One region of the Nonomuraea sp. NPDC049649 genome, then DNA from elsewhere that is predicted to be linked to it. Evidence: riboswitches for the same ligand, from Rfam matches in the RefSeq annotation. Region 1 holds a riboswitch; each other region holds the start of a gene.
The links. Region 1 has a riboswitch for cobalamin ahead of AB0J42_RS24330 (VWA domain-containing protein). Riboswitches for the same ligand answer to the same signal wherever they lie in the genome.
Positions count from the first base shown of each region.

Region 2: another riboswitch for cobalamin. It lies ahead of AB0J42_RS27605 (ABC transporter substrate-binding protein); the one in region 1 lies ahead of AB0J42_RS24330 (VWA domain-containing protein).
Region 3: another riboswitch for cobalamin. It lies ahead of AB0J42_RS16505 (ribonucleoside-diphosphate reductase subunit alpha); the one in region 1 lies ahead of AB0J42_RS24330 (VWA domain-containing protein).

Region 1 covers NZ_JBFAOH010000021.1:27,021-31,259, reverse strand. The annotation lists gene AB0J42_RS24330 (VWA domain-containing protein) at 1-1,600, opposite strand, end outside; cobalamin riboswitch at 1,627-1,799, opposite strand; gene cbiE (precorrin-6y C5,15-methyltransferase (decarboxylating) subunit CbiE) at 1,817-3,040, shown strand; gene AB0J42_RS24320 (SAM-dependent methyltransferase) at 3,030-3,788, opposite strand; gene AB0J42_RS24315 (precorrin-2 C(20)-methyltransferase) at 3,785-4,239, opposite strand, start outside.
Region 2 covers NZ_JBFAOH010000028.1:5,499-9,737, forward strand. The annotation lists gene AB0J42_RS27595 (hypothetical protein) at 1-656, opposite strand, end outside; gene AB0J42_RS27600 (Gfo/Idh/MocA family oxidoreductase) at 729-1,583, shown strand; cobalamin riboswitch at 1,588-1,711, shown strand; gene AB0J42_RS27605 (ABC transporter substrate-binding protein) at 1,783-2,736, shown strand; gene AB0J42_RS27610 (iron ABC transporter permease) at 2,775-3,806, shown strand; gene AB0J42_RS27615 (ABC transporter ATP-binding protein) at 3,803-4,239, shown strand, end outside.
Region 3 covers NZ_JBFAOH010000010.1:192,743-196,981, forward strand. The annotation lists gene AB0J42_RS16500 (ribonucleotide-diphosphate reductase subunit beta) at 1-158, opposite strand, end outside; gene AB0J42_RS16505 (ribonucleoside-diphosphate reductase subunit alpha) at 171-2,315, opposite strand; cobalamin riboswitch at 2,406-2,604, opposite strand; gene AB0J42_RS16510 (tripartite tricarboxylate transporter substrate-binding protein) at 2,637-3,551, opposite strand; gene AB0J42_RS16515 (SAM-dependent methyltransferase) at 3,627-4,239, opposite strand, start outside.

The DNA.
Region 1 (4,239 bases):
GCACGGCGACGCGCAGGTCAGCGGGGAGCAGCACGACCCGCCTGCCGGTCCTGTCGCCGACGTCGCGGCACTCGGCGGCTGCACCCTGGGCGGCGTGCCCCTGGGCGGCGTGGCGTTCTGCGGCGGCGCGCAGCGTCTCGACCAGGTGGAGCGGGCCGGTGCCCGTGCCGCTGCCGACGCGGCGTCCGCTGGAGCCCAGGGCTCTGCTGCGGCGACCGGGGCTGCCCTGGCCTACGCCGTCGACGGTGAAGAGCCGGGGCCGGTACGCCGCCTGGGCCCGATCGACGGTCTCGCCGCCCGGGGCGGCGGGCTGTCTGGAACGCTCGGGTTCCCTCGGGGATTCGGCTTCCGTGTCGGGGGCGGTGTCGGCGGGTTTGGGGCTGGTGTCGGCGGTCTCGTAGTCGGACGCCTCGGCCTGGTTCTCGACCGATGCCCCGCCGGGCGCGTCCCCGGCCTGGTCCTCGACCGGCGTCTCCCCTGCTCGCTCCTCGCCCGGTGCGTCCTCGGTCGGTGCTGCGCCGGGTGGGTCTCCGTCCGGCGGCTGCGGGGGTTGCGGTAGTTCGTCGTCGCCGAGTACGCGGTCGAGCAGGTCCTCGTCGATGCCGGGGGCGTCGAACGGGTTCCGGCGGCGGCGGTGCGGCAGCGCCAGCAGGGCCGCCGCCCGGATGTCGTCGCGGGTGACGTGCCGGCGGCCCGTCCAGGCGGCGTGGGCGACGGCGGTGCGGGCCGTGACGATGTCGGCGCGCAGGCCGTCCACCTCGAACGCGGCGCACACTTCGGCGATCTTGAACATGGCGGCGTCGCCCAGCAGCACGCCGCCGAGCCGGGCGCGGGCGTCGGCGATCCGGCGGGTCAGGTCGTCCTGCCGGTCGGCGTAGCGGGCCGCGAAGGCCGCGGGGTCGCGGTCGTACGCGAGGCGCCGGCGCACGATCTCGACGCGCCGGCCTGGGTCGCGCGGGGCGGCCGCCTCGACGGTCAGGCCGAACCGGTCGAGCAACTGGGGGCGGAGCTCGCCCTCCTCGGGGTTCATGGTGCCGATCAGTACGAAACGAGCCGCGTGGCTCAGCGACACCCCGTCGCGCTCGACGGTGACGCGGCCCGTCGCGGCGGCGTCCAGCAGGAGGTCCACCAGGTGGTCGTGGAGCAGGTTGACCTCGTCCACGTAGAGGACGCCGCGGTGCGCGCGGGCCAGCAGCCCCGGCTCGAACTCGACGGCTCCCCTGGTGAGCGCCTTCTCCAGGTGCAGCGACCCGAGCACTCTGTCCTCGGTCGCTCCGACGGGCAGTTCGACGAGCCGCACCGGCCTGCCGGCCACCTCGGCGCCGGAGCCGAAGGGGCCGTCCGGTGACGACTCGGCCGGATCGCGCGGGTCGACGGAGAAGCGGTCTCCCTCGTACACCTCGATCCACGGAAGGACGTCGGCGAGGCCGCGGACGGTGGTGGACTTCGCGGTCCCCTTCTCGCCGCGGACGAGGACGCCGCCGATCTCCGGGCTGATCGCGGTGAGGACGAGGGCGAGGCCCATGTCGCCGAGGCCGGAGGCCGTCGAGGGGTCGTACTCGCAGCCGAGGATGGCAGAGAAGGGGTATTTCGTTGGCACGTGTGAGGCTCCCGCTCGCTAGGCCAGACGTCATCGACACGCGAGGCCGGTCTTCGGACTTGTCGAGTCGCTCACGAGGAGTGCTCGATTCACCGCAGCGGGCCTGTGCCGGAATCTCACCGGCTTCCCAGATTCTCCCCGTTGACCTTCCCCACCGTTTCCGATGGCTGGGCGCGGGGGCACCTCACGTTGACCACCACGATAGCCTCCCTTGACGTGCCAGTCTCCACAGGCCCTCTGCTGACCGTCGTCGGCGTCGGCGCGGACGGGCGGCTCGACGAGACCGCCGCCGCGCTGGTCCGCGACGCCGAGGTGCTGCTCGGCGGCCGTCGTCATCTGGCGGCCGTCCCCGAGGTGGCGGGTCAGCGGCGGCTGCCGTGGCCGTCGCCGCTGGCGGAGGGGCTGCCTGAGCTGCTGGACGGGCTGCGGGGGCGCCGCGTGGTGGCCCTGGCGTCCGGTGACCCGATGCTGTCGGGCGTCGGCACGACCCTGGTCCGTCTGCTGGGGGCCGGCGGCGTGCGGGTGCTCCCCGCGGTCTCCTCGCCCGCGCTGGCGCGGGCGCGCATGGGCTGGTCGGCCGAGGAGTCGGTGGTGGTGACCCTGGTGGGGCGGCACGAGGCCCGGCTGCTGCGGGAGGTCGCCCCGGGGCGGCGGCTGCTCCTGCTGACCTCCGGCCCCGGGACGCCGGCGGTCGTGGCCGGGCTGCTGGTGGACTCCGGCAACCCGGACGCGGTCGTCACGCTGCTCGGTGATCTGGGGAGCCCGGAGGAGTCGCGGGTGACCCGGACGGCCCGTGAGTGGGTGGACGTGCCCCCCGGCGAGGTTCCCGCCCTGCACGTGCTGGCCGTCGAGATCCCGGCGGCGAGCATCGGCTGGTCCTCGGCCTGGGTCGCGGGCCTGCCCGATGACGTCTTCGAGCATGACGGGCAGCTCACCAAGCGTGATCTGCGCGCCTCGGCGCTGGCCCGCCTCCGGCCCGCGCCCGGTCAGCATCTGTGGGACGTCGGGGCGGGGGCGGGGTCGGTCGGCATCGAGTGGCTGCGGGCGCATCCGGCGTGCCGGGCGACCGCCGTGGAGGCCGATCCGGCGCGTGCCGCGCGGATCGTGCGCAACGCCGTCCGGCTGGGTGTGCCGGACCTCCGCGTGGTCGAGGGGCGGGCGCCGGAGGCGCTCGCGGGTCTCGACGCCCCCGACGCGATCTTCGTCGGGGGCGGGGCGAGCAGGCCCGGTGTGCTCGACGTCTGCCTCTCGGCTTTGCGGCCGGGCGGGCGGCTGGTGGTGCACGGTGTCACGCTGGAGACCGAGCAGGTGCTGGCGGAGGCGTTCCGTGCCCGCGGCGGGGAGCTGACCCGGATCGCGGTGGAGACCGCCCGCCCGGTGGGGACGTTCACCGGGTGGACGCCGGCGCGCACCGTGACGCAGTGGAGTCTCAGTCTCTGAGCTTCGCCGACCGGTCCCGTCCGGCGCTGTAGAGGTAGGACTCCCCTCCGCCTCTCTGGTCGAGCGCCCGCCCGACCATGATCACTGCCGCCTGCCGGAGCCCGGCCTCCTCTACCTGGTCCGCGATCGTGCCGACCGTCCCGTGCAGGACCAGTTCCTGCGGCTGGCTGGCGCGGTACACGACGGCCACCGGGCAGTCCGGGCCGAGCACCGGCTCCAGTTCCGCCATCAGCTCGCGGGTCCGGGTGATCGCGAGGTGGAGCACGAGGGTCGCGCCGGTCGCCGCGAACGCGGTCAGCGACTCGCCCTGCCCCATCGGGGTGGAGCGGGCGCGCGTACGGGTCAGCACCACCGACTGGGCGACGAGCGGCACGGTCAGTTCGCTGCCCACCCGAGCGGCGGCCGCGGCGTACGCGGGGACGCCGGGGGTGACCTGCCAGGAGACGCCCGCCGCGGCCAGGCGGCGGGTCTGTTCGTGCAGGGCCGAGTAGAGCGACGGGTCGCCCGACGTCAGCCGCACAATCCGGCGGCCCGCCCGCGCCGCGTCCACGAGGAGTGGGGTGATCTCGTCCAGGTTCAGGTGCTGGGTGTCCACGAGTTCCGCTTGCGGGCCGCAGTGCGCCAGCACGCCGGGGTCGAGGTAGGTGCCGGGGTAGAGGACGAGGTCGGCCTCGGCGAGCAGCCGCGTGGCGCGTACGGTCAGCAGGTCGGCCGCGCCCGGCCCGGCGCCGACGAAGTGGACGGTCACCGGACGTACCTCGGGGTCCAGACCCCGGCGGCGGAGACGCGGGTGGACGAGGCGCCCACGATCAGCAGGCATCTCATGTCGATGGCCGCCGGGTCCAGTTCGCCCAGCGTGGTCACGGTCAGCGACTCCCCGGCGCGGCCCACGTCGCGGCCGACCACGACGACGGTGCCGGGGCCGCGGTGCTTCAGCAGCACGTCACGGGCGGTCGCGATCTGCCGGGTGCGGCTGCGCGAGGCCGGGTTGTAGATCGCCAGGACCAGGTCGGCCTCGGCGACGGCGCGCAGTCTCCGCTCGATGACCTCCCACGGTTTGAGCCGGTCCGACAGGCTCAGCACCGCGAAGTCGGCGCCGATCGGAGCTCCGGCGCGGGCCGCCACCGCCTGGACGGCGCTGACGCCGGGCAGGACGCGCACGGTCACCTCGGCGAAGGCCGGGTCCTCGGCCGCCTCGA
Region 2 (4,239 bases), on a different contig from region 1:
GCGATCGCCCGGAGCTGCGGATGCGTCAGCGTGAACCGGACCCCCTCCACCGCCTCCCCCCACAGCCCCGCCCGCGGCGGTGCGGGCTCCTCGGCCACGTCCACCTGCCGGAACAGCAGCGCCGCGACCACGAACCCCGCGGCGGGCACCGCCAGCACCGTCACTACGAGCGGCGTGTACAACGGCCCCATGGTTGCGGCGGAGATCAGCGCCCCCGCCGAGGCGACCCCGTACAGCAGCGCGTTCACCGGCACGAACCGGTCCCGCCCGGTCACCGCCGGGAGGTAGGCCTCCACCGACAGCACACTCGTGAAGGCCACCAGCATCACGGCCCCGAGCGCCAGCATGAGGTGAACCTGCGTGACCGTGCCGGTCAGGACGGCGGGCACGAGCGAGCCGAGCGCGACCGCCCCGGCCACTCCCGACCAGACCAGCGCCGACCGGCGTGCCACCCGGTCCACCAGCACGCCCAGCGGCACCGGCAGCAGGAGCGCCAGCAGGCCTGCCAGCAGGATCACCGGCAACACGTCGAGGAGGCCATCCATGTCCAGGAACACGAGGAAGACGCCGGCCAGGCTCGTTTCGGCCCATAACGCAATCTGGAGGACCACGGCACCCGCGACGAAGGGCACGAGAGGCCGGTTGGAAGTGATCATGACGGCATCGTGTCATCGCGCGTGTCCGAGTAGGGTCACGAATCGGGACTGATCACGTGGAAAGGGATCACGATGGAGCCGGTGGCCGTCGGGCTGGTCGGAGCGGGACCGTGGGCCGAGATGGCGCACGCGCCTATGCTGGCCGCGGGCCCGCACACCAGGCTGGCCGGCGTCTGGGCGCGCAGGCCCGAGTCGGCCGCGCGGCTCGGCGCGCCCGTGTACGAGCGGCTGGAGGAGCTGTTCGACGCGTGCGAGGCGTTCGCGTTCTGCGTGCCGCCCGCGGTCCAAGCGGAGCTCGCGGTGCGGGCCGCGCGGGCGGGCAAGGCGCTGCTGCTGGAGAAACCGCTCGGCGACTCGCTGGCGAGCGCGCGCCGCCTCGCCGACGCGGTCGCCGAGTCGGGCGTGCCGAGCCAGCTCGTGCTCACCCTGCGGTACGCGGCGGGCACTCGGGCCTTCCTTGACCGGTGCCGTGAGATCGAGCCGTTCGGCGGGCACGCCGCGAACATCTCCGGCGTCCTCACCGGCGACCATCCGTTCGCCACCCCGTGGCGGCTGGAGCGGGGCGCGCTGCTCGACGCCGGGCCGCACATGCTGGACCTCATGGACGCCGCGCTCGGCCGCATCACCGGGGTGCGTGCCCACGGCCACCCGCTGCGCTGGACCGGGCTGCTGCTGGAGCACGAGGGCGGCGCGGTCAGCGAGATCTCGCTGACCCAGGCCGCGGCCGGCGACCCGCCGCCCGCCACCGCGGCCGTGTACGGCAGGAAGGGCACCGCGGTGCTGACCCCGGGCGGCGATCCGCTGCCCCTGGTGGCCGAGGAGTTCGCCCGCACGGTCCGGGAAGGCGGGCATCCGCTCGACGCCGCCCGCGGCCTCCACCTCCAGCAGGTGATCGAGGAGGCGGAGATCCAGCTCCGTACCCCTTGACGCCGACGCCTAAAGGAGGATTGATAGCGTTTGTCCGACGCGCAGTGCCGCAGCGAAGTCCGGTGAGAGTCCGGCGCTGTCCCGCAACTGTCATAGCCAGGTCGCCTGCCACTGCGTGACGTCATCATCCCTCGTGGAAAAGGGTGATCCGTCGCTTATCGCGGGTCTCTCGGTTCCGACAGTGTGAAAGGACTCTCTCGTGAGGCCCGTACGCAAGGCCCTCGCGGGCGCGCTGCTGGGAACGCTGCTCCTGGCCGGCTGCGGCCAGACCGGCACGACAGCCAACCCCGCCCCCGCCACCAGCCAGACCGCCACCACCGAGACCGGCGCCGGCTTCCCCGTGACGGTGGAGGCCGCCAACGGCAAGGTCACCATCGAGAAGAAGCCCGAGCGCATCGTCTCCCTGTCGAGCGTCCACACCGAGTCGCTCTTCGCCATCGGCGCCGGCCCCCAGGTGATCGCGGTCGACGACCAGTCGAACTACCCGCCCGAGGCGCCCAGGACCGAGCTGTCCGGCTTCAAGCCGAACGTCGAGGCGATCGTCGCCCAGAAGCCCGACCTGGTCGTGGTCAGCGACGACATCGACCACGTGGTCGCCGAGCTGACCAAGGTGAACGTCCCCGTCCTGCACGAGCCCGCCGCCGAAACCCTCGACGAGGCGTACCAGGAGATCCTCGACCTCGGCACCGCCACCGGCAACCTGGCCAAGGCCGAGGAGGTGGTCGACGGCATGAAGACCGCCCTGGACGAGCTGGCCGCCGGGGCCGCCGCCGGGAAGGGCCTGACCTACTACCACGAGCTCGACGAGACCCCGTACTCGCTCACGTCCAAGACGTTCATCGGCCAGATCTACGCCCTCTTCGGCCTGACCAACATCGCCGACGAGGCACCGGACGCGGCGGGCGGCTACCCCAAGCTGTCGGCCGAGTTCATCGCCCAGGCCGACCCCGACCTGATCTTCCTGGCCGACGTGAAGTGCTGCCGGCAGAACAAGGAGACCCTGGCCCAGCGCCCCGGCTGGAAGAACCTCACCGCCGTCAAGAAGGACCGGGTCATCGAGCTCGACGACGACATCGCCTCCCGCTGGGGGCCGCGCGTCGTCGACCTGGCGAAGGCCATCGGTGACGCGGTGGCGAAGACGGCCTCGGAGTAGTGCTCGCCGAGCAGGCCACCGGGCGGGCGCAGGACCCGGTGGCGCAGGTCAAGCCCGCCCGGGCCCGCCCGGGCGCGCTGCTCGTGGGGCTGGCGCTGCTGGCCGCCGTCATGATCGCCGGGCTGCTGGGCGGCGCCGCCGACATCGCGCCCTGGCAGGTCGTCCTCCAGGTCGCCGACTGGCTGCCGCTGGTGTCCGTCGACTCCGGGCTGGCGCCCGTCGAACAGGGGCTGCTGTACGAGCTGCGGCTGCCCAGGGTGCTGCTGGCGGCCGTGGTCGGCGGGCTGCTGGCCATGGCCGGGGCGGGATACCAGGGCGTCTTCCGCAACCCGCTGGCCGACCCGTACCTGCTGGGCGCCGCCGCCGGGGCCGGGCTGACCACCACCGTGGCCGTCGTGCTGCTGCCCGACTCGGCGCCCAGCACGCCCGTCGCGGCGTTCGTCGGCGCCGTCGGTGGCGTCTTCCTCGCCTACGGGCTGGGCAGCGCCGCCGGGAGGAACGGGGGCACCGCGACGCTGGTGCTGGCCGGGGTGGCCGTCACCTCGTTCCTCACCGCGGTCCAGACGTTCGTGCAGCAGCTCGGGGTCGAGGAGCTGCGGCGCGTCTACTCCTGGATCCTGGGCGACGTCGGCGGCGGCTGGGAACAGGTCCGGCTTGTCCTGCCGTACGCGGCCGTCGCCGCGGCGGTGCTGATGGTGCACGGGCGGATGCTGGACGTGCTCGCGGTCGGCGACGAGGAGGCCGGCGCGCTCGGTGTGCGGGCGGCCCGCGTCCGGTTCGTGGTGCTGCTGGCCGCCTCCCTGGCCACCGCCGCCGCGGTGGCGGTCAGCGGGCTCATCGGGTTCGTCGGCATCGTCGTGCCGCACGTGGTGCGGCGGCTCGCCGGCGGCTCCTACCGCAGCGTGCTGCCGCTCTCGCTGATCGGCGGCGCGACCTTCCTGGTCCTCGCCGACCTGCTCGCGCGGACCGTCATCGCCCCCGCCGAGCTGCCCATCGGGGTCGTCACCATGTTCGTCGGCGCGCCGTTCTTCGTGGCCGTGCTGCGCATGACGCGGGGGACCGCGACATGATCCGGGCCGAATCACTGTCGGTACGGCTCGGCGGGCGCGACGTGCTGCACCGGGTGGACCTGCACGTGCACCGGGGCGAGTGGCTCGCGGTCATCGGGCCCAACGGCGCCGGCAAGTCCACGCTGCTCAAGGCCGTCATGGGCGTGCTCGACCACCAGGGGGAGGTGGCCATCGAAGGGCGGCCCGGCCACGGGCTCAAACCCCGCGAACGGGCCCGGCTGATCGCCTACGCGCCGCAGACGCCCGCCCTGCCGCCCGACATGACGGTCTTCGACTACGCGCTGCTCGGACGTACCCCGTACATCCCCTACCTCGGACGGGAGAGCCGCCGCGACCGGGAGATCACCGCGGGCGTGCTGGCGCGGCTCGGACTGACCTCCTTCGCCGCCCGCCGGGTCGGCGAGCTGTCCGGCGGCGAGCGGCAGCGGGTGGT
Region 3 (4,239 bases), on a different contig from region 1:
CGTTCCTGGGCGGTCATCCGGGCCAGGTCGGCCACGTCGGAGTGCAGGTCGACCTCCTCCACCGTCCAGGTGTTGCGGATGGCGGCCCGGTAACGCTCGTAGAAGTCCGGGTAGCGCATCGGGCGCAGGGTGAGGTCCATTCCGGGGTCGAGCAGCATGAGCAGGTCTCCTTACTGGCAGGCTTCGCAGATGTCGGGGTTCTCCAGCGAGCAGGCCTGCTGGACGGTGGTCTGCGCGATCCGGGTGGCCGGGCGGGAACGCAGGTAGTACGTGGTCTTCAGGCCCCGCTTCCAGGCGTAGGCGTACATCGACGAGAGCTTGCCGATGGTCGGCGCGGCCATGAACAGGTTGAGCGACTGCCCCTGGTCGACGTAGGGCTGGCGGGCGGCGGCCAGGTCGATGAGCGCCTTCTGCGGCAGCTCCCAGGCGGTGCGGTAGAGCAGCTTGAGGTCGTCGGGGATGCCGGGCACCTGCTGCACCGAGCCGTCGGCGCGTTTCAGCTCGTCGCGGGTACGGTCCGTCCACAGCCCGCGCTCCCGCAGGTCGGCCACGAGATAGCGGTTGACCTGGAGGAACTCGCCCGACAGGGTCTCCCGCTTGAACACGTTGGACACCTGCGGCTCGATGCACTCGTAGCAGCCGGCGATGGAGGCGATGGTGGCGGTCGGCGCGACGGCGACGAGCAGCGAGTTGCGCAGCCCGGTGACGGCGATCTTCTCGCGGAGCGCGTCCCAGCGCGGCGAGCCGGCGGCGCCGTAGTGGTCGGGGTGGAGCACGCCGGTCGCGGCGCGGGTGTCGTCGTACGAGGGGTGCCGCCCGCGTTCGGCTGCCAGGTCGGCCGAGGTGTCGTAGGCGGCCAGCGCGATCTCCTCGGCGATGCGGGTGGACAGCTCCAGCGCCCGCGGCGAGTCGAACGGCAGGCGGAGTGCGAAGAACACGTCGGCCAGCCCCATCACGCCGAGCCCGACGGGCCGCCAGCGCAGGTTGGCCTTCTCGGCCTCGGGCGTCGGGTAGAAGCCGAGGTCGATGGTGCGGTCCAGGAACCGCACGGCGGTGCGGACGGTGGCGCGCAGCCGCTCCCAGTCGAGGCCGCTGTGCCCGTCGAGGTGGGCGGCGAGGTTGACGGAGCCGAGGTTGCAGACCGCGGTCTCGCCGTCGCTGGTGACCTCCAGGATCTCGGTGCACAGGTTGGACAGGTGGATGACGTTCTCCGGCCGGGCGGTCTGGTTGGAGGTGCGGTTGGCCGCGTCCTTGAAGGTCATCCAGCCGTTGCCGGTCTGCGCGAGCGTGCGCATCATCCGGCCGTACAGGGTCCTGGCCGGGATCTGCCGTACGTGGCGGCCCTCGGCCTCGTAGGCCCGGTAGGCGCGGGTGAACGCCTCGCCGTGCAGGTCGGGCAGGTCGGGGACCTCCTTCGGGTCGAACAGCGACCAGACCTCGTCGGCCTCGACGCGGCGCATGAACTCGTCGGGCACCCAGTTGGCCAGGTTGAGGTTGTGGGTGCGGCGGGCGTCCTCGCCGGTGTTGTCGCGCAGCTCCAGGAACTCCTCGATGTCGGCGTGCCAGGTCTCCAGGTAGACGCAGGCGGCGCCCTTGCGCCGGCCGCCCTGGTTGACCGCGGCGACCGAGGCGTCCAGGGTGCGCAGCCACGGGACGATGCCGTTGGAGTGGCCGTTGGTGCCGCGGATCAGCGAGCCGCGGGAGCGGATCCGGGTCCACGAGATGCCGATGCCTCCCGCGTACTTCGACAGCCGGGCGACCTGACCGTACCGTTCGTAGATCGCCTCCAGCTCGTCGCGCGGCGAGTCGAGCAGGAAGCACGACGAGAGCTGCGGGCGGCGCGCGCCCGCGTTGAACAGCGTCGGCGAGCTGGGCAGGTAGGACAGGCTGGACATCAGCCGGTAGAGCTCGGCGGCCTCGGCGACGGTCCGCGACAGCCCGCAGGCGACGCGGAGGAAGAAGTGCTGGGGCCGTTCCAGCACGGCCCGGCTGACGGGGTGGCGCAGCAGGTAGCGGTCGTAGACGGTGCGCAGCCCGAAGTACTCGAAGCGGCCGTCCGCCTCGTCGCGGACGAGCGCGTCCAGCTCGGCGGCGTGCGCGGCGACGAACTCCGCGAGCCCGTCCTGGATCAGCCCGGCCGCGTGGGTGGCGGCGACGGATTCGGAGAACGTCCGCACCCCCTCCGCGGCGGCCTCCTCGGCGATCTCCTCGGCGAGCAGCCCGGCGGCCACCCGCGAGTTCGCCGGGTCGGTGATCACCCGGGCGGCGGCCTCCTCGATGGCCTGCCGCCGGTCACCCTCGACGATCTGTGTCACGTGCTCTCTCCTCGCGAGCTCGGCCCCGTGAGGGCACGCGAGAGCACGGCGGCGCGCGCCGCTACGCCCCCGGGCCCTCCCTCGAGGCCCTGGACATGGTGGATCGCCGGCAGGTCTTCGGGCTCGCGGGCGTCTGGCACACTCCTACTGGCCGTCGCTTCCCGGATGGCTTCCAGTGCTCGTTGACGGCGGTCGTTCCCGCTCACCGCTGCGGGGCAGCCCCGGATTCGCACCGGGTTCCCTTTTGCGCCGCCCCGGGCGGGGGCGGACCGGCGAACGAACGTGATCCTACATCTAGTGGCTGCTTCCGCAACCACCACATCATGTTGTGCCCTTGCCGCTTTCGAGGAGGCCGAGGTCCTGGAGCACGGTCTTGGTGCGGCGGATCTCGGCGGCGACCCAGGCGGCGAAGAGCTCCCCGGCCAGCGGGACCACCGACCAGCCGCCCTCCTGGCAGGTGCGGCGCCAGCCGGGCGAGCCGGTCACCTCCTCGCACATGCCGACGGCCGCGGCGCGGGCCGTCTCGGGCATGTCGCCGGGCCCGACGGCGGCGCTCCAGCTCGTGAAGTTGACCCGGACTCCGCACTCCAGCAGGCTGGGCGCGTCCACCCCGGGGAACCGCTCGGCGCACGAGACGGCCAGCACCCGCACCCGGCCCCCGTCGATGTAGGGCCGCCAGCCGGCGAGCGTGCCGGCCGCGGCGGCGACGCGCCCGGCCAGCAGCGCGCCCGCGGCCTCGGCGGTGCCGGGGTAGCCGGTGTAGTCGACCTGCCGCGTGTCGGCGCCGAGTCCCCGGGCGATGAGCCCGAACAGCAGATGGTCGGGCGAGCCCTGCGGCCCGCCCGCGAGCGGCGTCCCGGCGGGACCGGCGCGCAGGTGGGCGCCGAACGCGTCGAAGGTGGCGAACCGCGAGTCCTGCGGCACCAGCACCACCCCCACCTCGCCGGCCAGCCGGGCGAGCGGGGTGGCGCCGTCGAGGGGCGACTCGGCCGCGTTCAGCGCGGCGGCGGCGAGCGCGGGCAGCCCGGTGACGGTGAGCGTGGTGACCGGCCCCGGCCCGCCGACCTTGTAGCCTTCCGCGCGGGCCGCCCGGGCGAACGCGTCGGCGACGCGCCCCCAGCGCTCGCCGCCGGGCAGGATCTCGTACGAGCCGGGCGGCTTCCCCGCAGACCGGCCGCAGCCCGCCAGGCAGGCGGCCACTCCCAGGCCCGATGTGAGGAACCGCCTTCGCCGCATGAACCGCCTCCCCCGAAGTATCCACTTCAGGTTATTGACAGATCACACAGAGTTACACATGCCGGATATCACCCGCTAAGGTTTCCAGGCCATCCCGGCCAGCAGCGGCAGCCGGGTGCCGCCGACCAGCCGCGGCCGGTCGGGCCGCCACTCGTGGGCCTGCACCAGGCCGGGCTCGACCATGACGAAGTCGCCGAAGAACGCCTGGATCTCCTCCGGGCCCCGGCGGGTGCCGCCCGCCGGGGCGTCGCCCGAGGAGGTGGCGTGCGCGATCGCCAGGTGGCTGCCCGGCGCCAGCGCACCCCGCAGGCAGGCGAGCACGGCGTGCGGGTTCACGCTGTCGGGCACGAAGTGGAGCACCGACACCAGCAGCACCCCGACCGGGCGGGCCGGGTCGAGGTGGGCGGCGGCCTGGTCCAGCATCCGCACCGGGTCGAGCAGGTCGGCCTCGACGAAGACCGCCCGGTCCCGGTCGCCCAGCAGCGCCCGCCCGTGCTCGGCCACCACCGGGTCGTGGTCGACGTAGACGACCCGGGCGTCCGGGACCACCTCGTGCACATTGCCCTGCGTGGGCAGGCCGCTGCCCACGTCCAGGAACTGGTCGACGCCCTGCGCGGCGGCGTATCGTACCGCGCGCTGGAGGAACCCCCGGGCGGCGCGCGCCTGCGGCACCGCCTCCGGGATGAGG